4 regions of the Streptomyces sp. ITFR-6 genome follow, and region 4 is predicted to be linked to each of the others. Evidence: riboswitches for the same ligand, from Rfam matches in the RefSeq annotation. Region 4 holds a riboswitch; each other region holds the start of a gene.

Region 1 (5,788 bases), 4.4 Mb from region 4:
GAGATCGACGCCGAGGCGCTGCTGATGGGCAAGAACGGTGTGGACGGGGTCTACGACTCCGACCCGAAGACCAACCCCGGAGCGGTGAAGTTCGACGCGCTGGAGTACAGCGAGGTGCTCGCCCGCGATCTCAAGGTCGCCGACGCCACCGCCATCACGCTCTGCCGTGACAACCAGCTGCCGATCCTCGTCTTCGAGCTGACGACGGCGGGCAATATCGCCCGCGCCGTCAAGGGTGAGAAGATCGGCTCGCTCGTGAGCGACCGGAGCACCCGGGCCTGAGAGCCGGGGGACCGGACCGGGGAGACCCGGGTGGTTCCCGGGGCCCGAGCAGGGGCCCGAAGGATGGACAACGGCCTGCCGGTCGGACACCGTGCAGGTGAGGACGCGACGCAGGACCCGCCGGGCCCGAGCACGCCGGGCCCACTCAAGACACGCAGGAGCACGTGGTGATCGAAGAAACCCTCCTTGAGGCCGAGGAGAAGATGGAGAAGGCCGTCGTGGTCGCGAAAGAGGACTTCGCCGCGATCCGTACCGGCCGTGCGCACCCGGCGATGTTCAACAAGATCGTCGCCGACTACTACGGCGCGCTGACCCCGATCAACCAGCTGGCCTCTTTCTCGGTGCCCGAGCCCCGGATGGCCGTCGTGACGCCGTTCGACAAGACGGCGCTGCGCAACATCGAGCAGGCCATCCGCGACTCCGACCTCGGCGTCAACCCGAGCAACGACGGCAATATCATCCGGGTGAACTTCCCCGACCTCACCGAAGAGCGCCGTCGCGACTACATCAAGGTCGCGAAGACCAAGGCCGAGGACTCCAAGATCTCGATCCGCGCGGTCCGCCGCAAGGCCAAGGAGACCCTCGACAAGCTGGTCAAGGACAAGGAGTCCGGCGAGGACGAGGTCCGCCGTGCCGAGAAGGAGCTCGACGACACCACCGCGAAGTACGTCGCGCAGGTGGACGAGCTGCTGAAGCACAAGGAAGCCGAGCTGCTCGAAGTCTGATGAACGACTCTTCCTGGGGCGTCCCGCAGGACGCCGGCCACGGGGCCGCTCCCGAGATGCGGTCCGTTCCGGCGGGTCCTGCATACGATGTGCATAACGCCCAGCAGACTCGGCCCATGCCCATCGTGCCGGACGTTCCCGACGCAGGTAGAGACGCTGAGAGCCGTGATGACCGGGACCAGGGGGCCGCACGCCTGAGCGGCGGCCCCCTGTTCCGCGACGAGAAGCCGCAGGAGCCCATGTCCACCGCGCCGCCGCCCCCGCAGAAGAAACGTGCGGGCCGTGATCTCGGATCCGCCATAGGGGTCGGCGTGGGGCTGGGCGCCGTCGTCGTCGCCTCGCTCTTCATCGTCAAGGCCGTCTTCGTCGGTGTGATCGTGGTCGCCGTCGTCGTCGGCCTCTGGGAGCTCACCTCCCGGCTGGAGGAGCGCAAGGGCATCAAGGCGCCGCTCGTACCCCTCGCGGTCGGTGGCGCCGCCATGGTCGTGGCCGGTTACGCGCGAGGCGCCGAGGGGGCCTGGGCCGCGATGGCGCTGACCGCTCTCGCGGTGCTCGTCTGGCGGATGACCGCACCGCCGGAGGGCTACCTCAAGGACGTCACGGCCGGCGTCTTCGCCGCGTTCTACGTCCCGTTCCTGGCCACCTTCGTCGCCATGCTCCTGACGGCGGACGACGGGCCCATGCGGGTGCTGACGTTCCTGCTGCTGACCGTGGTCAGTGACACCGGCGCGTACGCCGTCGGCTGGCGGTTCGGCAAGCACAAGCTCGCGCCCCGGATCAGCCCCGGAAAGACCCGCGAGGGCCTCTTCGGAGCGGTGAGCTTCGCGATGGTGGCCGGGGCGCTGTGCATGCAGTTCCTGATCGACGACGGCTCCTGGTGGCAGGGCCTGCTGCTCGGCCTCGCGGTCGCCGCCAGTGCCACCCTCGGTGACCTGGGCGAGTCCATGATCAAGCGGGACCTCGGAATCAAGGACATGGGCACGCTGCTCCCCGGGCACGGCGGCATCATGGACCGGCTGGACTCCCTGCTGCCGACCGCGCCGGTGGTCTGGCTGCTGATGGTCCTCTTCGTCGGCTCCGGCTGAGCGTCCGTACGCGTCAGCACGGGTGAGGGCCCACCGTTCTCGGACGGTGGGCCCTCACCCGTGTCCGGTGACGTCAGCCACGTTCCCGCAGGGCCGAGCGCATGTGCTGGCGGAGCTCGATCGCCCGCTCGCGCCTCTCCAGCACGGCTGATATCTCCTGCGGAGTCGGCGGGCCGTCCCGTCACTCCGGTTACCCCGTCCGGCCCGGACCAGGGCCTCTTCGGAGGAGGGCGGGGCATCGCCGCGTGTCTGCGACACTGGATGAACCATGCCTAAGCCCGGAGAACTCACTTTCGTCGCGCCCCGCGGAGCCAAGAAGCCGCCGCGGCACCTCGCCGACCTCACGCCCGCCGAGCGCAAGGAAGCCGTCGCCGCGACCGGCGAGAAGCCCTTCCGTGCCCAGCAGCTCTCGCAGCACTACTTCACGCGGTACGCGCACGACCCCTCGGAGTGGACCAACATTCCGGCCGGGTCGCGGGACAAGCTCGCGGAGGTGCTGTTCCCCGAGCTGATGTCCGTCGTCCGCCACATCAGCTGCGACGACGACACCACCCGCAAGACCCTGTGGAAGCTGCACGACGGGACGCTGGTCGAGTCCGTCCTGATGCGCTACCCCGAGCGCGTCACGATGTGCATCTCCTCGCAGGCCGGCTGCGGGATGAACTGCCCGTTCTGCGCCACCGGGCAGGCCGGTCTCGACCGCAACCTCTCCACCGCGGAGATCGTCCACCAGATCGTGGACGGCATGCGGGCGCTGCGCGACGGCGAGGTCCCCGGAGGTCCGGCGCGGCTCTCCAACATCGTCTTCATGGGCATGGGCGAGCCGCTCGCCAACTACAACCGCGTGGTCGGCGCCATCCGCCGGCTGACCGACCCGGAGCCCGACGGGCTTGGGCTGTCGCAGCGCGGCATAACCGTCTCCACCGTCGGCCTGGTGCCGGCGATGCTGCGCTTCGCGGACGAGGGCTTCAAGTGCCGTCTCGCCGTCTCGCTGCACGCCCCGGACGACGAGCTGCGCGACACCCTCGTCCCCGTGAACACCCGGTGGAAGGTGCGCGAGGTGCTGGACGCGGCCTGGGAGTACGCGGAGAAGTCCGGCCGCCGCATCTCCATCGAGTACGCGCTGATCCGTGACATCAACGACCAGGCCTGGCGCGGTGACCGGCTCGGCCGGCTCCTCAAGGGCAAGCGGGTACACGTCAACCTGATCCCGCTGAACCCGACACCGGGCTCGAAGTGGACCGCCTCGCGGCCCGAGGACGAGAAGGCGTTCGTCGAGGCCATCGCCGCCCACGGGGTGCCGGTGACCGTGCGGGACACCCGGGGCCAGGAGATCGACGGGGCCTGCGGGCAGCTCGCGGCGTCCGAGCGCTGAGGCCGGAACCGGCCGTGTAGCCTGGGCGTGAAATCAACTTCATATTCCGACAGGGGAGCGCCACAGCGCTGAGAGTGCGGCACCGAGGACAGGTTGGCCGCAGACCCTCTGAACCTCGCCCGGGTCATTCCGGGTAGGAAGTTCGGACCTTACTCAAGCTGTTGCGCCCTGCCCGCTTCCGGTTCTCCACCGGCGCGGGCAGGGCCGCGTCTCTTCCTGGTCATCTCCAGGAGGAATCACATGAGCACCACCAACAAGGTCGCGGTGGCGGCCGTCGCCGCCGCGATCGGCGCGACCGCGCTCGTCGGCTGCGGCAGCTCGGACGACGCTTCGTCCGGCTCGTCCGGTACCAAGGGCACCGGCTCCAAGACCGTCACGCTCGTCAGCCACGACTCCTTCAACGCGTCCAAGGGCGTGCTGAAGGAGTTCACCCGGGAGACCGGCTACACCGTCAAGGTGCTGAAGAGCGGTGACGCGGGCGCCGCCCTCAACCAGGAGATCCTGACCAAGGGATCACCGCGCGGTGACGTGTTCTTCGGCGTCGACAACACCCTGCTCTCGCGCGCCCTCGACAACGGCCTCTTCACGCCGTACGCCGCCAAGGGCCTCGGCCAGGTCGCGTCCGATGTCCAGCTGGACGCCGAGAAGCACCGGGTCACTCCGGTCGACACCGGCGACATCTGCGTGAACTACGACAAGAAGTACTTCGCCGACAAGAAGCTCGCGCCGCCGAAGACCTTCGAGGACCTGGCGAAGCCCGCGTACAGAAACCTCCTCGTCACCGAGAACGCCGCGACCTCCTCGCCCGGCCTCGGCTTCCTCCTCGGCAGCATCGCCACCTACGGCGAGGACGGCTACCAGGACTACTGGAAGAAGCTGAAGAGCAACGGCGTCAAGGTCGTCGACGGCTGGGAGCAGGCCTACAACGAGGAGTTCTCCGGCTCCGCGGGAGGCAAGAAGGCCAAGGCCGACCGGCCGCTCGTGGTCAGTTACGCCTCCAGCCCGCCCGTCGAGGTGCTGTACGCGGACCCGAAGCCCAAGACCGCCCCGACCGGGGTCGCCACCGGGACGTGCTTCCGGCAGATCGAGTTCGCCGGTCTGCTCGACGGCGCGAAGAACGAGGAGGGCGGCAAGGCCCTGCTGGACTTCATGATCGGGAAGAAGTTCCAGGAGGATATGCCGCTCAACATGTTCGTCAGCCCGGTCACCAAGAGTGCGAAGGTGCCTGAACTCTTCACCGAGTTCGGGGCCACCTCGGACAAGCCCGCGACCGTCGCCCCGGACGCGATCGCCAAGAACCGTGAGCAGTGGGTCCAGTCATGGTCCTCGCTCGTAGTGAAGTAGCGAAGCCCCCCGTACGCGGACCGGGCGCGCGCGGGAAGGCCGCACGCTCCCGGTCTCGGCGCGGGAGCGCGGTGCGGCTCGGCCTGATGGCCGTGCCCGTCGCCTTCTTCGCGGTGTTCTTCGCCTACCCCGTCGTCGCGATCGTCGGACGCGGGCTCAAGGACGGCGGGGTGTGGCAGTTCGGACGGATCGGCGAGGTGCTGAGCCGGTCCGACATGCAGAACGTCCTCTGGTTCACGCTCTGGCAGGCGCTCGCCTCGACCGCGCTGACCCTGCTGATCGCGCTGCCGGGCGCCTATGTGTTCGCCCGGTTCGACTTTCCGGGCAAGCAGGTGCTGAGGGCGGCCGTCACGGTGCCGTTCGTCCTGCCGACCGTCGTCGTGGGCACCGCGTTCCTCGCGTTGCTGGGGCGCGGCGGCTTCCTCGACGACCTGTGGGGCGTGCGGCTCGACACCACGGTGTGGGCGATCCTGCTGGCCCATGTCTTCTTCAACTACGCGGTCGTCGTGCGCACCGTCGGCGGGCTGTGGTCGCAGCTCGACCCCCGGCAGGAGGAGGCCGCGCGCGTCCTCGGCGCCGGACGGTTCGCCGCCTGGCGGCGGGTGACGCTTCCGGCGCTCGCCCCCGCCGTGGCGGCGGCCGCTCTGATGGTCTTCCTCTTCACCTTCACCTCCTTCGGCGTCGTCCAGATCCTCGGCGGCCCCGGATTCTCCACGCTGGAGGTGGAGATCTACCGCCAGACCGCGCAGCTGCTCGCCCTGCCGACGGCCGCCGTGCTCACGCTCGTGCAGTTCGCCGCGGTCGGCGCGATCCTCGCCGTGCACGCCTGGACCGTACGGCGCCGGGAGACGGCACTGAAGCTCGTAGACCCGGCGCAGACGGCCCGCAGACCGCGCGGCGCGGGCCAGTGGACGCTGCTCGGAGGCGTCCTGCTGACCGTGCTGGTGCTGATCCTGCTGCCGCTCGCCATCCTGGTG
Region 2 (5,788 bases), 2.4 Mb from region 4:
GAGCACCCCCAGGGAGCCGATGATGACGCCGGCCAGAAGCAGACCGCTCATGTCGATGTGCGGATACAGGCCGTGGATGAGGCCGGTGCTGTCGTCGGTGTTCCCGCTCAGGCTCGCCCAGCCGATGAAGAGCGAGCCGAGCAGCCCGATCAGCAGCAGCGAGATCAGGGTGCCGACGACGGCGACGGAGGTGCGGGCGGTCAGCCCGTGGCAGATGTAGAGGGCGATCAGCATGATGGCGCTGGCCCCGACCACCGCCACGAGCAGCGGATTCGAGCCCTGCAGGATGGCCGGAAGGATGAACAGGGTCAGCACGGCGAACGACAGGGCGAGCGCCACCAGTGCCATGACCCCGCGCAGTCTCCCCACGACGACCACCGCCACGGCGAAGATCCCGGCCAGCAGCGCCATGGGGAACTTCCGGTTGACGTCCGTCACGGAGTACTGGAGGTCATGGGGCGCGTCGGGGGCGTACGCGACCACCACTTCCTGCCCCTCCCGCAGCTGTCGCGGTGCGCCGGGCTGCACCACCTCGATGAAGGTGCGCCCCTTGTCCTTGCCGCTCGTGACCTCGACCGTGGCCTTCTCACAGGGTGCGGCCCCGCCGCCACCGGTCGTCGGGTCCTTGGTCGACGGGGTCTCGCCCTCGACCGGCAGCTGGGCCGCGTTCACGTCCTTGCAGTCGACCTTGTCGACGTTCACCACCTTCGCCTGCTGGGTCTGCCGGTCGAAACCGACACCGGTTCGTTCGTGCGCCGGCGCACCACCGGGCCAGAGCACCACGAGCCCGACGGCGACCGCGGCCGCGAACGGGATCAGTACGGCGGCGATCACCTTGCGCAGGTGCTTGGACACGGGTGCGGCAGGGCCGTGCGCGTGAGTGTGGGTGTGCTGAGGGGACGGCTGCTCGGGAACGATATGGGGAGACGTCACCGGCCGATCATCGCAAGAGGAGCGGGGCCCACTGTTCAGCACACCCGTGAGGGCGTTAGCGTGGTGGCACCTTTGCACACGCGGGAGCTCGGAGCACCGGGCTGAGAGGGCGCTGATCTCCGTACATCCGTACGGGACAAGCTGCGCCGACCGCCGAACCTGTTACCGGGTAATGCCGGCGTAGGGAGTAGGTCTCATGACCACAGCGGATGCACGCATGCCTGCCTCCAGTCAGAACGACGAGGGCGGTCGGAGCGACGGGGCCGGTCCGAGCGACAAGGCCAGGAAGTCCATCGGCTGGCACAAGGGGTACGTCCAGGGCTCGCGCCCGGACCTCCGGGTGCCGGTCCGTCAGGTGCACCTCACCAACGGCAAGGACGTGACGCTGTACGACACGTCGGGGCCGTACACCGATCCCGCCATCGACACCGATGTCCGCCGCGGACTCACGCCGCTGCGGGAGAACTGGATCATCGCCCGCGGCGACACCGAGGAGTACGCGGGCCGGGCCGCCCGCCCCGAGGACGACGGGATCAAGCACACCTCGCCGCGCGGAGGGCTGCGCAATCTGGACGCGGTCTTCCCCGGCCGCCCGCGCCAGCCGAGGCGCAGCCGGGACGGGAGCCCGGTGACCCAGCTCGGGTACGCCCGGCGCGGCGAGATCACCCCGGAGATGGAGTACGTGGCGATCCGGGAGAACGTCACGCCCGAGGTGGTGCGCGGAGAGATCGCCGCGGGCCGGGCCGTGCTGCCGGTCAACGTCAACCACCCGGAGATCGAGCCGATGATCATCGGTAAGCGGTTCCTGGTGAAGGTGAACGCCAATATCGGCAACTCCGCGGTGACGTCCTCCATCGAGGAGGAGGTGGACAAGATGACCTGGGCGACCAAGTGGGGCGCGGACACGGTCATGGACCTTTCCACCGGCCGCAACATCCACACCACCCGTGAGTGGGTACTTCGCAACTCCCCGGTACCGATCGGCACCGTGCCCCTCTACCAGGCACTCGAAAAGGTCGACGGCAGGGCGGAGGAGCTGACCTGGGAGATCTACAAGGACACCGTCATCGAGCAGGCCGAGCAGGGCGTCGACTACATGACGGTCCACGCGGGCGTGCGCCTCCCGTATGTGCCGCTGACGGCCCGTCGCAAGACCGGCATCGTCTCCCGGGGCGGCTCGATCATGGCCGCGTGGTGCCTCGCGCACCACAAGGAGTCGTTCCTGTACGAGCACTTCGAGGAGCTCTGCGCGATTCTCGCCTCGTACGACGTGACGTACTCGCTGGGCGACGGGCTGCGCCCCGGATCGATCGCGGACGCCAACGACGAGGCGCAGTTCGCCGAGCTGCGCACGCTCGGCGAACTGAACACCGTAGCCAAGCGGTTCGGCGTCCAGACGATGATCGAGGGTCCGGGGCACGTCCCGATGCACAAGATCAAGGAGAACATCGACCTCCAGCAGGAGATCTGCGAGGAGGCGCCGTTCTATACCCTCGGCCCGCTGACCACGGATGTCGCTCCGGCGTACGACCACATCACCTCGGGCATCGGCGCCGCGATGATCGCCTGGTGGGGGACGGCGATGCTCTGCTACGTCACGCCCAAGGAGCACCTCGGCCTGCCCAACCGGGACGACGTGAAGACCGGCGTGATCACGTACCGGATCGCGGCCCATGCCGCGGACCTCGCCAAGGGGCACCCGGGGGCGCAGGAGTGGGACGACGCGCTGTCGGACGCCCGCTTCGAGTTCCGGTGGGAGGACCAGTTCAATCTGGCGCTCGACCCGGACACGGCGCGGGAGTTCCATGACGAGACGCTGCCGGCCGAGCCGGCGAAGACGGCGCACTTCTGCTCGATGTGCGGGCCGAAGTTCTGCTCGATGAAGATCTCGCACGACATCCGGCGTGAGCACGGCGGTTCGCAGGCGGAGATCGAGGCGGGCATGGCGGAGAAGTCCAAGGAGTTCGCGGCCGCGGGCAACCGGGTCTACCTGCCGATCGCGGACTGAGGCGGGGCGCGTCGTGCCGGCGGGCTCGCGCCGGCCGGTACGACGGGCCCGCGCTCCCCTTTCCCCTGGCCCCGGTCAGTCCATCTCGTGTTCCGGTCCGCCGAAGTCGGGGCTGGTGAAGTCCGGGCTGGTGAAGGTCGGCCGGGGCGCGGCCGCCGGGCCGTCGTCCGGGCTGGAGAAGTCCGGCCTGCTGTAGCCGATCTTCGGGATGCGGTTGGCCGAGGGATACGGGGTACGGGCCGCGGGAGCGGCGCCCGGGTCGGCCAGCGCGTCCCGCAGGAACGGCAGGATGCCCCGTTCCAGCAGTGCGTGCCGCCAGGCCTCTCTGGCCCGCGCCACGTCCTCGGGCAGTTCCTCGCCGGGATCCTCAGCGGCCAGCGAGGTGGAGCCGTTGCGCAGCGCGGCGATGAGGAGGCCGGCGGCGGCGATCAGGATGGCGGCCGCGGTGAGCGCCATGAAGACCCAGCCGACGCTCACCATGGTCCCCGCGAAGGACGGCGGCGAGCTGAGCATCTTCAGGATGTAGCCGACCAGCAGGAAGATCACCGCGGCCGTGCCCGCCAGCACCGGGGCCAGCACGGTGACGACAGCTCCCAGTCCGGCCCCCGACCCGTGGGGACCGTCGGCGCCGATGAGGCCCGCGGCGTCCTGATCGGCGTCGGCCGTGGCGGCCCGCAGTTCCTCGCGGGCCTTCACGTAGTGCTCGTACTCGGTGGCGGCCGTGGCGGTTATCAGGGCGGTGGCGGCCATCGCCATGGTGCGCAGCTGGACCGGGTTGAGCCGTTCGCCGACTGCGGCCAGATCTGGTCGTTCATGGGCGTGACGCAGCGCGTCGTCGAGGATCCGCTCGTACTCGGGGCGGTCCTCGGTCAGCAGGTGCGGAGCGCTGTTCATGTGCATCCCCCGATGCTCCGTAGGGCCTGTGTGCCCGATTCAACCGGGCAGTCGGGCGGAAACGGAGGAGAGCCTGCTACTGGTACGCCGATGGTAGAGCGCCCACGGCACAGGGTGACAGGGGGTTTCCGGAAATAGGCCCAGTGGTCGGCACGGTCAGGTCGTTGATGCGTCTTCCCCGAAGAGCGTCAGTCATGCAGGGGGAGTTGGACGACCAGTAGCTTTCCGGCCATGGTCACTCCGCCGTCCATGGCGATGGCGAGCCCGTCCGCGTACACGTGCGGGCCGTCCACCAGCGGTCCGGCACTGTCCTCGCCGTCCTCTGAACCGACCTCGCCGAGCAGATACGGAATGGGGCTGTGGCCATGGACGACGCGCCGGCCGCCGTAGGCCGCCATCAGCTGCTGGACGGCCTGCGGGCCCGATTCGTCGCGGAAGGCGAAGCGCTTGGTGAGCTTGCGGAAGAGGTCCCAGCACTCGTCGGCGTCGTTCCGCGTCAGGATGGCGTGCACCGTGTCGTTGACGTCCTCGATGGTGGTGCCGTAGTCGAGGTACGCCGTGGTGTCCGAGTGCATCAGCAGATGCCCGTCCTCCTCGACGACCGCGTCGAGCCGGGACATCCACTGGAGGTGGACGTCCTGGAGCCGCTCCATGTCGCTCTTCTGGCCGCCGTTGAGCAGCCAGGCGGCCTGGAAGGTGGCGGTGCCCGCGCCCGAGTTCACCGGGGTGTCGGCGAACCGCTTGGCGCCGAGGAGCAGCAGCTCGTGGTTGCCCATCAGGGCCTTGCAGTAGCCGCCGGCGGCCGCGGCCTCCGCGGACAGCCGCATCACGAGGTCGATGACGCCGATGCCGTCGGGCCCCCGGTCGGTGAAGTCACCGAGGAACCAGAGCCGCGCGTTGCCCGCGGACCAGTTGCCGTCACCGTCGATCAGGCCCTGTTCGGTGAGGGCGGCGTGCAGCTCGTCCAGATAGCCGTGGACGTCACCGACCACGTACAGCGGGCCGAGCTCCGGATCCTGGGCGGGCCGAGGTTCGGGAACGGCCCGCACCTGGACGGTGGGCTCGCGGGTGATCACCGGAAGGTCGCGCGCGGTGGGGGTGTACCCCTCCGGCGCCTCGCCCTCCGGGAAGGCGTTGCCCGGGTGCGGAGACGCCGGCGGGGCCGGGGACTGCGCATAGGGCGGTACGCGGAAGTCGCGCAACGTCGCCGTCCGCACCGCGGGTTCCTGACCGGCCCCCTGTGTCATCGACCCCTCCACCACCGTCGCGCCGCCGTACACCTGACGGGCCCTGCTGGTCGGGGCGGTCCGCGGTGTCGTCCGCCCATCATAGGAATGCGAATCGTGCTCTGTGACGCACCAGGGGTGGTGAATCCGAACGCACGCCGGGTTCCTCGGTCGATTGGTCCCAATTGGTCTGATCAATCCCCTGCCGGAGAGCGCGGCGCGCTGACCGTGGTGCGGGGCGGACGGCGTTGGGAGGAGGTCCGGACGATGAGTTCCGTCGGTATCACCTGCTCCACCGGGCCGTCGTGCTCGACGCCTTCGATGGCGTCGATGAGCAGTTGCACGACCGCCGTGCCGATTCTGCGCGGTTTGAGCGAGAGGGTGGTGATGGGCGGTTCGGTCGTCGCGTAGACGGTGGACTCGCTGCAGCACACCAGCAGCAGGTCCTCAGGGACGCGCAGACCGTACCGGCGGGCCGCCGCGAGCAGATCGGTGCCGTTGGGGTCGAAGAGTCCGTAGACGGCGTCAGGGCGGTCCGGACGGGCCAGCAGGCGGTCGGCGGCCACCGCGCCCGCGCACGGGTCGTGGGCGGGGTAGGACTCGTACACCGGCTCCTGCCCGACCCGCTCGCACCAGTGGAGGTACGCGGTGGTGGACAGCCTGGTGTACGTGTCCGTGGTGGTGCCGGTGAGCAGCCCGATACGGCGGGCCCCGGCGGCGGCGAGAT
Region 3 (5,788 bases), 5.8 Mb from region 4:
GGGCATCGCCGTGGTGCTGCTCAGCCACGACCTGGACGTCGTACGGGCCCTGGCCGACGAGGTGCTGGTCCTGCGTGCCGGCCGGGTGGTGGAGGCGGCGTCCACGGAGGACATCTGGCTCGCACCGCGGCATCCGTGGACGGCCGAGCTCCTGGCGGCGGACAGAGGGACGATACGCGACCGTGCCACTGGTGACGGGGGTGCCGTGGCCCTCCGCGTGCGCGGTCTCCGCGCCCGGCACCGCGACGGCACCGGAGTCAGCGAGGTGGTGCACGTCCCCGAACTCGCCCTCCGCGCGGGCGAGTGCCTGGCTGTCGTCGGCCGCTCCGGCAGTGGCAAGACCACGTTCGCCCGCTGCCTGGCCGGTCTCCACCGCGACCATACGGGTGACGTCCTGCTCGACGGCGTACCGCTGCCGCGCAGCCTGCGCGGCCGGACCAGGGAACAACTGGCCGCCGTCCAGTACGTGTTCCAGGACGCGAAAGCCGCCTTCGACGAATACCGGCCGGTCCTGGACCAGGTCGCGCGCACGGCGGAAAGGCTGCGCGGGGCGGGCCGGGAGAAGGCCCTCGCACAAGCCCTGGACACCCTGACCGGCCTCGGGCTCACCGAGGAACTGGTGCGGCGCAGACCCGGCCTGCTGTCCGGCGGCGAACTCCAACGGACCGCGCTCGCCCGCGCCCTGCTCGCCCGGCCGCAAGTGCTGATCTGCGACGAGATCACCTCCGGCCTGGACGCGATCACCCGGCGCCGCCTCCTCGACCTGCTCGCGGCCCTGCTGCGCGAGCGCCCCGAACTGGCCCTGGTCCTGATCACCCACGACCTCGCCACCGCGGCGACCGCCGCCCGGATCGCCGTACTGGACGCCGGCCGCCTCATCGAGCAGGGGCCTGCGGAACAGGTCCTCGCGGCGCCGCTGCCTGGTGACACGTCGTTTGGACCCCGACCCCCGGAGCAGGCGATGCCGGCATGTGCGGCTGGGGCTGAGCGCGCGGGCCGTCAAGACGGCGGACGTCGTCGGCGTCGGGGCCGCCGTCGCCCGGACCCGAGCCCACGGGGGCCGTTTCCGATGCCGAGGAAGCCCATGCTCGCGGTTCGCAGGCTGATCCTGATGGTGCTGATGGCGGCGGACCGCAACCAGCCCTCGGGCGGCGCGAGGCCACCGGGGGTCGCGGACTCTCACACGTAGGTGCGCAGCTCCGGCCACATCTCTCCCCAGGGGCGGCGGGGGCCCGCGCTCGGGGCCAGGGGTGATGGCCACCACGGTGGTGGCGTCCGGGTTGCCCGGACCCCACCACCAGCCGGAGTTGTGGGCGCTCACGGCGGTCTCGATCCCCCGGCCGCGGAGTACACGCCTCCCGGGCCGCTCGTACCTTGAGGTATCCGGCGGGTGCTTCACCGGAGTATCAGGACTGGCTGTGCCGGGGCCCGGGAATAGCTTGGCTCCCGTAGGCGGCCGAGGTACCTCCGACGGGCGGGATGGTCCGATGCAGAGCACAGCCGTACGCCTCGGCGGCGCCGAGGACCCACTGGGTCCGGGCTATAAGTGGATCGCGCTGTCGAACACCACGCTGGGTGTGCTGATCGCGACGATCAACCTGTCGATCATCCTCATCGCGCTGCCGGACATCTTCCGCGGCATCGGAGCGGACCCCCTCCAGCCGGGCAACACGAGCCTGCTGCTCTGGCTGATCATGAGCTACATGGTCGTCACCGCGGTCCTGGTGGTGAGCTTCGGCCGGCTGGGTGACATGTACGGCCGGGTCCGGATGTACAACCTGGCATTCGCGGTCTTCACGCTCTTCTCCGTACTGCTCTCGGTGACCTGGATGCACGGCACAGCCGGCGCGCTGTGGCTGATCGGGATGCGGGTGCTCCAGGGCGTGGGCGGAGGGGTGATCACCGCTATCGTCGGCGGGCTGGCCGTGCTGGGGCTCTTCTGTCTGATCGAGACCCGGGTCGCCCAGCCGATGTTCCATCTGGCGCTGTTACGCATCCGCGCCTTCACAGCGGGGAACGTGGCGAGTCTCCTGGCGTCCCTTGGGCGCGGCGGCCTGATGTTCATCCTGATCATCTGGCTCCAGGGGATCTGGCTGCCCCGGCACGGCTACGGCTTCGAGCAGACCCCGCTGTGGGCCGGTATCTACATGCTGCCGCTGACGATCGGTTTCCTGATCGCCGGTCCGTTCTCCGGGTGGGCCTCGGACCGCTACGGCGCCCGGCTGTTCACGACCGGAGGCATGCTCCTGGCGGCCGCCACCTTCGTGGCGCTCAAGGCCCTGCCGGTCGATTTCGACTACTGGCTCTTCGCCCTGATCCTGCTCGTCAACGGTCTGGCCATGCGGCTCTTCGCCTCGCCCAACCGGGCGGCGATCATAAACAGTCTGCCGCCGGACCAGCGAGGGGTGGGCGCGGGAATCAGCACCACCTTCCAGAACTCCGCCACGGTGCTGTCGATCGGCATCTTCTTCTCGCTGATGATCGCCGGGCTCGCGAGTACACTTCCGGACACGCTGGCCCACGGACTCACCGAGCAGAGCGTGCCGTCCGCCGACGCGGCACGCGTCGCGGCCCTGCCACCGGTCGGCGTGCTGTTCGCGGCGCTCCTCGGATACAACCCGGTACGCAGCCTGCTCGGCCCGGAGGCCCTGGCACAGCTGCCCACCAGCCACGCCGACTACCTCACCGGGCGGGCCTTCTTCCCGACGCTGATCTCCGGACCCTTCGAGCAGGGCCTCTCCGTGGCCTTCGACTTCGCCATCGCGGCGTGCCTGGTGGCCGCGGTCGTCTCGCTGCTGCGCGGCGGCCGCTACGTGCACGGCGAGACGGAGACCGCGAAGGCGTGACGCGCCCTGCCAAGGCCGTCAGGCGCGGCGGCGCAGCCGCAGCGGGGCGTACACGGCGAGGGCCGCGAGGAACGCCACCCCGTAGGCGAGGTCCGCCCCGTGCAGCGCCCGCGCCACCGGGCCCACGTACAGGCCGGTGCTCATGAACGGCACCGCCGCGGCGAAGGCGACGGCGAAGGCGGTGAGGGCCGGCCACCACGGCTGGGGGCGGGCGCTCTCGGCGGCCAGGTCGACGGGGGAGCCGCCGCGGGCCCTGGCCCGGACGATCCAGTCGACGGCCACGATCGCGACGAACCCGGGGATCCAGTAGCCGACGAGCAGCAGCACGTTCTGGAAGCGGGCCGTGGTGTCTGCCGCGTGCATCCACAGGACGAGCGGGAAGCCGAGGGCGGCGGCCAGTGCGGCGGCGACGGGGCGCGGCAGGCGGACGCCCATGGTCTGCAGTGCCAGCGATCCGCTGTAGTCGTTCATGGCGTTGCTGCACAGCGCGGCGAGCGCCACGGCAAGCAGCCCGAACGCTCCGAGCGCGCCCCCGCCCAGCAGGGTGTCGATGCCGTGCGCGGTCTGGTCGGTGAAGACGGACGCACCCCACAGGCCGAGCGTCTGGACCGCCACGAACGAGACGCTGATGCCGAGCAGCGTGCACCAGAACATCCGGGGCCGCGACGTGGTGCGCGGCAGATAGCGGCTGAAGTCGCTGGCGTACGGCGCCCAGGACAGTGCCAGGCTCAGGGCGATGGTGCACGTCAGGACGAACGCGCCCGCCCGGTCCGCGCCGTGCGCGCTGCCGGTCGCGGCGGGGTGCACCCCGTCCAGGAGCTTCGTGGCGAGTACCGCGAAGGCGGCGGCCAGGACGAAGGTCATCACGGTCTGGAGCCGGTGGATCACCTCGTATCCCAGGACGCCGAGCGCGCCCTGGGCCGCCATCATGACCAGCACTCCCAGCCAGAAGGGCCAGCCGCACAACTGGGCCAGCGCCTCCCCGCCGAACAGCCCGATCAGCGCGTCCCAGGCGATGGACGACAGCCACTGGAGCGTGCCCGGCAGCACCACACCCCGGCCGAACGCCAGCCGGGCGAGCGGGAGTTGCCCGGCACCTGTCTGACTGCCCCAGGTGCCCAGATACGCGGTGGGCACGGCGCCCACGAGGGTGCCGAGCACGACGGCGGTGAGCGCCGTGGCGAAGTCCAGGCCCAGCGCGATCCCGACGGTGCCGGTGAAGACCCCGGTCATGGTCAGGTTGGGGGCGAACCAGACGGTGAACAGCCGGCCGGGCCCGCCGTAGCGGCGGTCCTCGGGGACGGGCGCTATCCCGTGCGCCTCGACGCGCAGATCGCCGGGGGCGGTGGGCATCCGCCCGTCGAACGCGGGCCGCGGGTCCGTGGCCGCGCGCTCGTCCTGGGCATACGGCAATGACATGAAGACATCCCTCCGCCAGTGCTAACTGGTTCAGGTTCGACGGGTGTGTTCTCAGCCCCTGTGCGGGGCACCCCGTGTCCGGTGTGGCGGCCAGGATAGCCGGGTGCGTGTGCGCGGAGCGCGACGGGAGGCGGTGCGCACCCGATCACGCCGGAGTTCCGGCAGGCCGACAGGGCCCGGCCGGTCCCCGGTTCAGCTGAAGAGCTTGGCCACGAACGCGGTGAGGTTGGCCGAGGTGCGGGCGATCTGTTCCTCCACCGTCAGCGACTCCTTGAACCGGGCGCCGGAGGGGACGGCCTTCTTCCCCCGGACGTAGAGCGAACAGGCCAGGTCGGTGCACATGTACAGGCCGACCGAATTGCCCTCGCGCCCGGACTGCCCGGTCTTGCGGGCGGTCATCAGGGAGACCCCGCTGCCGGGGTGTGTGGTCAGACAGAGCGAGCACATGCTCCGGTGCAGGAAGCCGCGCTGCTGGGAGGGGAAGCGGAGCGTGATGCCCGCCGTCCGGCCGTCGTACTCGGTGACGATGTAGCTGCGCCCGGGAGCGGACAGGTCACGCCAGCCGAGGAAGTCCAGATCCTCCCACGGCAGCTCCTCGAAATCGCGCGGGAGCGGCAGACGCTTGGCCTCCCCCTTGGAGCAGTTGACGAACGATGTGCGGATGTCCTGCTCGGTCACGGCTTTCATGACATCGACGCTAACTGTGCCTACGACCCCTAGGCAAATGAATAATGAATTAGGGGTTCACCTGTGAACCCTCGGGCAGTACGGCCAGCCGGTGGGCGGGCGGGTGCTCGATGCCGAGATCGGGGCGCCAGGCCGCGAGGATCTGCGCCGAGGGGTCGAACAGCGGCGTCGGCAGTTCCTCGGGCCGGGTCCACCGCCAGGCACTGATCAGATGGGGTTCGGTCACCTGCGGGCTGCCCGACTCCACGGTGACCAGGGCGGCCATCGTCACCCGGTTGATGCCGCCGGCCACGTCGTGCAGCATCGCGAAGACGCTCATGCCGTGCTCGGCGACCTCAAGCCCGGTCTCCTCGCGCAGCTCCCGCACCGCGGCCGCCGCGATGGACTCGCCCGTCGGATCGACCTTCCCGCCGGGCAGCTCCCAGCTGCCGCTGTGGTGCCGGCCGAGCAGGACGCGCCCCCGGTCGTCCCGCACGATCACGCCCACCCCCAGCGCGGCCTGGGCCTGCGGCGGCCGGGAGTTGCGGTCCGGGATCCGCGCCGTTTCGCCGTCCATGTCTGCTCCTCCGACTCATCGGCGGCCGGTGACCGCCACAAGGCATCGAGCCTAAGGGCGGGCGGCGCGGGCGCCCTCGGTCATCCGGCCAGCCGCAATGACGTGGGCGCGATGCCGAGCCGCACCGTCTGCCCCCACGCCAGCTCCAGCGCGTCCGACTCCATGCCGTCACCGAAGACCACCACCCGGTCGGACTCCACGGTCAGCCGCAGCCCCTGCCCGTGCCCCAGCTCGCCCGAGACCAGCGAGGTGCCGGTGACGGGTGACGGCCAGGCCTCCC
Region 4 (5,788 bases):
TGTTGGTCACCGTGCCCACGGCCCGTACCAGGCCGAAGTCCGCGACCTTGACCCGGCCGTCGTCGCCTATGAGCACGTTCTCCGGCTTCATGTCCCGGTGTACGAAGCCGGCCCGGTGCGCGGCGCCGAGCGCGGCGAGCACCGGCTCCAGGATGTCCAGCGCGGCCCGAGGCTGCAGTGCGCCACGCTCGCGCAGCACATCGCGCAGCGTGCAGCCCGCGACGTACTCCATGGCCAGGTAGACGTACTGCCCCTGGGCCCCCTGGTCGAAGACCCCGACCACATTGGGGTGGGCGAGCCCCGCCACCGACTTGGCCTCGCGGATGAAGCGCTCGACGAACGAGGCGTCGGTCGCGAGCGCCGGGTGCATCACCTTGAGGGCGAGCACCCGGTCGAGGCGGGTGTCCATGGCCCGGTAGACCGTGGCCATGCCGCCCACGGCGATGCGGGCATCGACGCGGTAGCGGCCGTCGAGCAGCTGCCCGACGAGAGGGTCCTGGAGGGTCGTATCCACGCAGCGAGTCTACGAGCCGCCACGGACACCGCCGACTGCCCGGGGCGATCCCGGAGCCGTACTGCAGCCGAGCCGTGACAGGGACACGCGATCCGGTGCCGCGGGATCCGGTGTCAGAACGCCGGGCGCTCCGGATCCAGCACCGCACGCCCCGCCACCGGCGACGACGCCTCTGCGAAGTGGCGGCGCGGGATCCGGCCCGCCCGGTACGCGAGGCGCCCGCCCTCCACCGCGTGCCGCATCGCGGCGGCCATCAGCTCGGGCTCCTGGGCCCGGGTCACCGCCGAGGCGAGCATCACAGCCGCGCACCCCAGCTCCATGGCGAACGCCGCGTCCGAAGCCGTACCGGCGCCCGCGTCCAGGATCACCGGGACCCCGGCCCGCTCGGTGATCAGCTGGAAGTTGTGCGGATTGCGGATGCCCAGGCCCGAACCGATGGGGGAGCCGAGCGGCATGACCGCCGCGCACCCCACGTCCTCCAGCTTCCGGGCCAGCACCGGGTCGTCATTGGTGTACGGCAGCACGGTGAATCCGTCGTCCACCAGGATCTCGGCGGCGTCCAGCAGCTCGACCGGGTCGGGCAGCAGGGTGCGCTCGTCGGCCACCACCTCCAGCTTGACCCAGTCGGTGCCGAGCGCCTCGCGGGCCAGCCGGGCGGTGAGCACGGCCTCGCCCGCGGTGAAGCAGCCCGCCGTGTTCGGCAGCACCCGGATATCGAGCTTCTTCAGTACGGAGAGCACGGAACCCTGCACGGTCGGGTCGAGGCGGCGCATCGCGACCGTGGTCAGCTCGGTGCCGGACGAGGTCAGCGCGCGCTCCAGCACATCGAGGCTGGGCGCCCCGCCCGTCCCCATGATCAGCCGGGAGCCGAAGACGGTGTCCCCGAGGGTGAAGAGGTCGTCGGACACGGTCAGCCTCCCTGGACCGCGGTGAGGACCTCGACCCGGTCGCCGTCCGCGAGCGTCGCGGCGGACCACCGACCGCGCGGCACGACGGTCTCGTTCAGCGCCGCCGCGACCCCGGAGGGCGCCTCGGTCAGGGTCGCGACGAGGGCGTCCAGGGTGGTCCCCTCGGCGACGGCGACGGTCTCGCCGTTCACGGAGACGGCCAGGGAAGTGGGCGCGGTCATGCGGGCTGCTCCTGTCGTACGGGGGCGGCGGCCGGGAAGCGGCCGGGGGAGAAGGGGCGGGCCACCTCGGGCAGCTCGCCCTCGGCCAGCAGCCGCGCCATGGCGTCCCCGGTCACCGGGGTGAGGAGCACCCCGTTGCGGTGGTGGCCGGTGGCGAGGTGGAGGCCGGGCAGCGCGGTGCGGCCGAGCAGCGGGGCGTTGTCGGGGGAGGCGGGGCGCAGACCGGCCCGGGTCTCGGTGAGCGGCAGCTCGGTGATGCCGGGCACCAGCTCGTGGGCGTCGCGCAGCAGCTCGTAGACCCCGCCCGCCGTGACGGTGGTGTCCCAGCCCATCTCCTCGCTGGTGGCGCCGACCACCAGTTCGCCGTTCTCGCGCGGCACGAGGTAGAGGTGGCTGCCCCGGACCACGGCTCGGACGGTGCGGCTGAGGAAGGGGGCGTACGCGGTGGGTACGGTCAGCCGCAGCACCTGGCCCTTGACCGGGCGGACGGGCGGCCGGACGTGCTCAGGCACCCCCGCGAGCCGGCCGCTGAGGCTGCCGGCGGCGAGCACGACCTGATCGGCCGACAGCTCCGAACCGTCGGCCAGTACCACCCCGGTGGCCCGGTCGCGCACCACGGAGAGCCGCTCGGCCCGCTGCCGGTGGAAGACGACCCCGGCCCGCTCGCCCACCGTCAGCAGCGCGGCCGACAGCCGGCGCGGGTCGACCTGGTGGTCGCCGTCGACCCGCAGTCCGCCGCGTACGCCCGGCGCGAGCATCGGCTCCAGGCGCCGGCACTCCCGGCCGGTGAGCCACTGCGACTCCAGCCCGGAGCGGCGCTGCAGCTCGTGCAGCTCCCGCAGATGGGCGCGGTCGTCGGTGTCCAGCGCGACGGCCAGGGTGCCGCAGGCGCGGAAGCCGATGTCCTGACCGCTCTCCGCCTCCAGCTCGGCCGCGAACGCCGGATAGCGCGCGGCGGAGGCGAGGTTGAGCCCCAGCAGCATTTCCTCGCCGTAGTGCAGTTCGGTGACGGCGGCCAGCATTCCGGCCGCGACCTGGGTGGCCCCGCCACCCGGATCGGGATCGACGACCGCGACGGCCAGACCGCGTTGTGCGGCCCGCCAGGCGGTGACCAGGCCGATGACGCCGCCCCCGATGACGAGGACCTCGTACCCGCTCGTGCGGTGGACAGGCGTGGGCATCCAGCCCCTCCCTTCGCCGGCATGACCCGGATCAGGTTCGTACGGTCGGAGGCCGTCCAGCCTCCCTCTCAGCCCGGTACGTCCGGGCTCCCGCGAGTCTTTTACGTCAGTCACCCTAGACCCAGCCCCCCTGGGCGGGTAAAGCAGGAGGCCGGCGGTACGAGGACCGTGAGGAACCCCTTTCCTGACGGCCCGTCAGTTGATTAAGGTGGTCGGGTGAACGAGCAGCAGCGGGCAGAGCGGCCGGAGCGGCAGTCGGAGCGGGCCGGGCGGCGGGTGGTCGTCGTCGGTGCGGGCATGGCGGGTGTGCAGACGGCGGTGGCCCTGCGGGAGCAGGGCTTCACCGGCGACCTCACCCTCATCGGTGCCGAACCCCATCAGCCCTACGACCGTCCACCGCTGTCCAAGGCGGTGCTGCTCGGCAAGGCCGAGGAATCCGCCTTCGACATCGACTTCGAGACACTCTCCATCGAGTTGCGGCTGGGCCGCGAGGTCACAGGCCTGCGCGCCGCCGACCACGAACTGGACACCTCGCAGGGGCCCGTCCCCTACGACGTCCTGGTCATCGCCACCGGAGCCGAACCCGTCGTGCTGCCCGGCTCGGAGGGGGTGCCGGGGGTCCATCTGCTGCGCACCCTGGACGACGCGGCGCGGCTGCGGCCCGTACTGGACGCGGGGCACACCGTCGTGGTCGTCGGTGCGGGCTGGATCGGCGCCGAGTTCGCCACCGCGGCCCGCTCCGCGGGCTGCGAGGTCACCGTCGTCGAGGCCGCGGAACGGCCCCTCGCGGGCGCCCTGCCCGCCGAGGTCGCCGCCCCGATGGCCGCCTGGTACGCGGAGAGCGGCGCCACACTGCTGACCGGGGCGCGGGTGGCCGGGGTCGGGCCGGGCCGGGTGCTCCTGGCGGACGGCCGAAGCCTGCCGGCCGACGCCGTCGTCGTCGGGATCGGCGCGCACCCCGCCACCGGCTGGCTGGCCGGCTCCGGCGTCGCGCTCGGGCCCGACGGCTCCGTGACCGCCGACGCGGCGCTGCGCACCTCGCTGCCCGACGTGTACGCCGTGGGCGACTGCGCCTCCTTCCCCTCCGCGCGCTACGGGGCGCGGCTGCTGGTCCACCACTGGGACAACGCGCTCCAGGGCCCGCGGACCGCCGCCGCCCACATCATCGGGGCGTCACCGGACGGGGCGGAGCCGCCCGCCTACGACCCCGTGCCCTACTTCTGGTCCGAGCAGTTCGGCAGGTTCGTGCAGTACGCGGGCCACCACGAGGGCGCGGACACCCTGCTGTGGCGCGGCGATCCGGACGGTCCCGCCTGGTCGGTGTGCTGGCTGCGGGACGGCGTGCTGGCCGCGGTGCTCTCCGTGGGCCGGCCGCGCGACCTGATCCAGGGACGCAAGCTCATCGAGGCGGGGACACCGCTCGATCCGGAGCGGGCCGGTGACGCCTCGGTGCCGCTGAAATCGGCCGTACGCCAGTAGCCGCGCGCCGCCGACGGGGTGCGCCGGGCCCCCAAGGGCGGAGTCCGGGTATCGGCTGTCAGTCCGGGATGGCAGGCTTGTCCCGTGACCGAGATTGACGCAAAGATCGATGCTCTCGTCCCCGCCTGGCTCCACCTGCCCGATATCGCCGAAATGTTCGATATCCAGGTGACGCGCGTACGGCAGCTGGTCAAGGAAGGCCAGCTCATCGCCGTACGACGTGGTGAGAACCGGGCACTCCAGGTGCCTGCCGCCTTCATCGACGGCGACAAGGTGGTCAAGGGCCTCTCGGGGACCCTGACGCTCCTGAGGGACGACGGCTACTCCGACGAGGAGATGCTGGAATGGCTCTTCACCCCCGACCCGAGCCTGCCGGGCACGCCCGCGCAGGCGCTGAGTGAGAATCGCGGCACGGAGGTGAAGCGCCGCGCCCAGGCGCTCGCCGTCTGACCTTTCGCCGTACCGGGATGCGGGCCGCACCGCGCGGCCCGCATCCCTCCGCGCCACCTGACCGACGTCATCGCTCTCCCGGGGGAACTTCGCCATGTCCACGCCTCGCGCACAGCTGTCCGATGCCCGGCTCTACCTGTGCACGGACGCCCGCAGGCGCCAGGGGGACCTCCCCGAGTTCCTCGACGCGGTGCTCTCCGGCGGAGTGGACATCGTTCAGCTCCGCGACAAGGGGATGGAGGCGGCCGAGGAGCTCGAACACCTCGCGGTCCTCGCTGACGCGTGCGGGCGGCACGGCAAGCTCCTCGCCGTCAACGACCGGGCCGACGTGGCTCACGCCATCGGCTCCGACGTGCTGCACCTGGGCCAGGGCGACCTGCCGGTGCCCGCCGCCCGCGCGATCATCGGCCAGGACGTCGTCATCGGCCGCTCCACGCATGCCGAGGCCGAGGTCGACGCCGCCGTGGCCGAGCCCGGCGTGGACTACTTCTGCACCGGCCCCTGCTGGCCCACCCCGACCAAGCCCGGCCGCCACGCGCCCGGTCTGGACCTCGTCCGCTACGCCGCCTCGCTCGCCCCGGCCCGCCCCTGGTTCGCCATCGGCGGGATCGACGCCGGCAACCTCGACGAGGTGCTCGACGCCGGAGCGCGCCGCGTCGTCGTCGTACGGGCCCTCACCGAGGCGTCGGATCCGGCCGCCGCCGCCGCCGAGCTGGCCAAAAGGATCCGGGCCCGCGCCGACGCGTGATCCGGCGGGTCCGCCGGGGCCCTCCTGGGGGGGACGTGTTTGGGACATCGGTGTCCGAAGCGTGGACAAGAACCGGTCAATTCGGGCAAATCTCGCCAGTTCGGTTGGGTGGCCGTCACGCCCTGGTTAACCTGCCGTTATGGCCTTCGGTACACCCTCCACCAGGACAGATCGCGCGCGCACCGTGCGCGAAATGCTCGCGACCGGCAAGACCCTGCACTCGTTCGAGTTCTGGGCGCCCAAGACCGAGAAGGGTGAACGGAATCTCTGGAACGCGCTGCGCCGGA

Evidence for each region. Region 4 has a riboswitch for thiamine pyrophosphate ahead of thiO (glycine oxidase ThiO). Riboswitches for the same ligand answer to the same signal wherever they lie in the genome.
Region 1: it holds a riboswitch for thiamine pyrophosphate, as region 4 does, so the genes downstream of both, RLT59_RS09140 (thiamine ABC transporter substrate-binding protein) here and thiO (glycine oxidase ThiO) in region 4, are expected to answer to the same signal.
Region 2: it holds a riboswitch for thiamine pyrophosphate, as region 4 does, so the genes downstream of both, thiC (phosphomethylpyrimidine synthase ThiC) here and thiO (glycine oxidase ThiO) in region 4, are expected to answer to the same signal.
Region 3: it holds a riboswitch for thiamine pyrophosphate, as region 4 does, so the genes downstream of both, RLT59_RS02935 (purine-cytosine permease family protein) here and thiO (glycine oxidase ThiO) in region 4, are expected to answer to the same signal.

The regions. Positions count from the first base shown of each region.
Region 1 covers NZ_CP134612.1:2,072,013-2,077,800, reverse strand. The annotation lists gene pyrH (UMP kinase) at 1-282, shown strand, start outside; gene frr (ribosome recycling factor) at 450-1,007, shown strand; gene RLT59_RS09150 (phosphatidate cytidylyltransferase) at 1,007-2,092, shown strand; gene rlmN (dual-specificity RNA methyltransferase RlmN) at 2,361-3,467, shown strand; TPP riboswitch at 3,509-3,625, shown strand; gene RLT59_RS09140 (thiamine ABC transporter substrate-binding protein) at 3,708-4,811, shown strand; gene RLT59_RS09135 (ABC transporter permease) at 4,898-5,788, shown strand, end outside.
Region 2 covers NZ_CP134612.1:4,047,634-4,053,421, reverse strand. The annotation lists gene RLT59_RS18300 (YibE/F family protein) at 1-933, opposite strand, end outside; TPP riboswitch at 1,004-1,137, shown strand; gene thiC (phosphomethylpyrimidine synthase ThiC) at 1,130-2,941, shown strand; gene RLT59_RS18290 (hypothetical protein) at 3,017-3,841, opposite strand; gene RLT59_RS18285 (metallophosphoesterase) at 4,024-5,082, opposite strand; gene RLT59_RS18280 (LacI family DNA-binding transcriptional regulator) at 5,256-5,788, opposite strand, start outside.
Region 3 covers NZ_CP134612.1:680,756-686,543, reverse strand. The annotation lists partial or broken gene RLT59_RS02945 (ABC transporter ATP-binding protein) at 1-667, shown strand, start outside; gene RLT59_RS39280 (50S ribosomal protein L28) at 891-1,106, shown strand; gene RLT59_RS02940 (MFS transporter) at 1,488-2,846, shown strand; gene RLT59_RS02935 (purine-cytosine permease family protein) at 2,865-4,265, opposite strand; TPP riboswitch at 4,256-4,350, opposite strand; gene RLT59_RS02930 (FBP domain-containing protein) at 4,458-4,952, opposite strand; gene RLT59_RS02925 (nucleotide triphosphate diphosphatase NUDT15) at 5,002-5,508, opposite strand; gene RLT59_RS02920 (hypothetical protein) at 5,589-5,788, opposite strand, start outside.
Region 4 covers NZ_CP134612.1:6,433,977-6,439,764, forward strand. The annotation lists gene pknB (Stk1 family PASTA domain-containing Ser/Thr kinase) at 1-514, opposite strand, end outside; gene RLT59_RS29270 (thiazole synthase) at 628-1,422, opposite strand; gene thiS (sulfur carrier protein ThiS) at 1,425-1,643, opposite strand; gene thiO (glycine oxidase ThiO) at 1,640-2,824, opposite strand; TPP riboswitch at 2,816-2,928, opposite strand; gene RLT59_RS29285 (NAD(P)/FAD-dependent oxidoreductase) at 3,041-4,303, shown strand; gene RLT59_RS29290 (Rv2175c family DNA-binding protein) at 4,388-4,753, shown strand; gene thiE (thiamine phosphate synthase) at 4,848-5,501, shown strand; gene metF (methylenetetrahydrofolate reductase [NAD(P)H]) at 5,641-5,788, shown strand, end outside.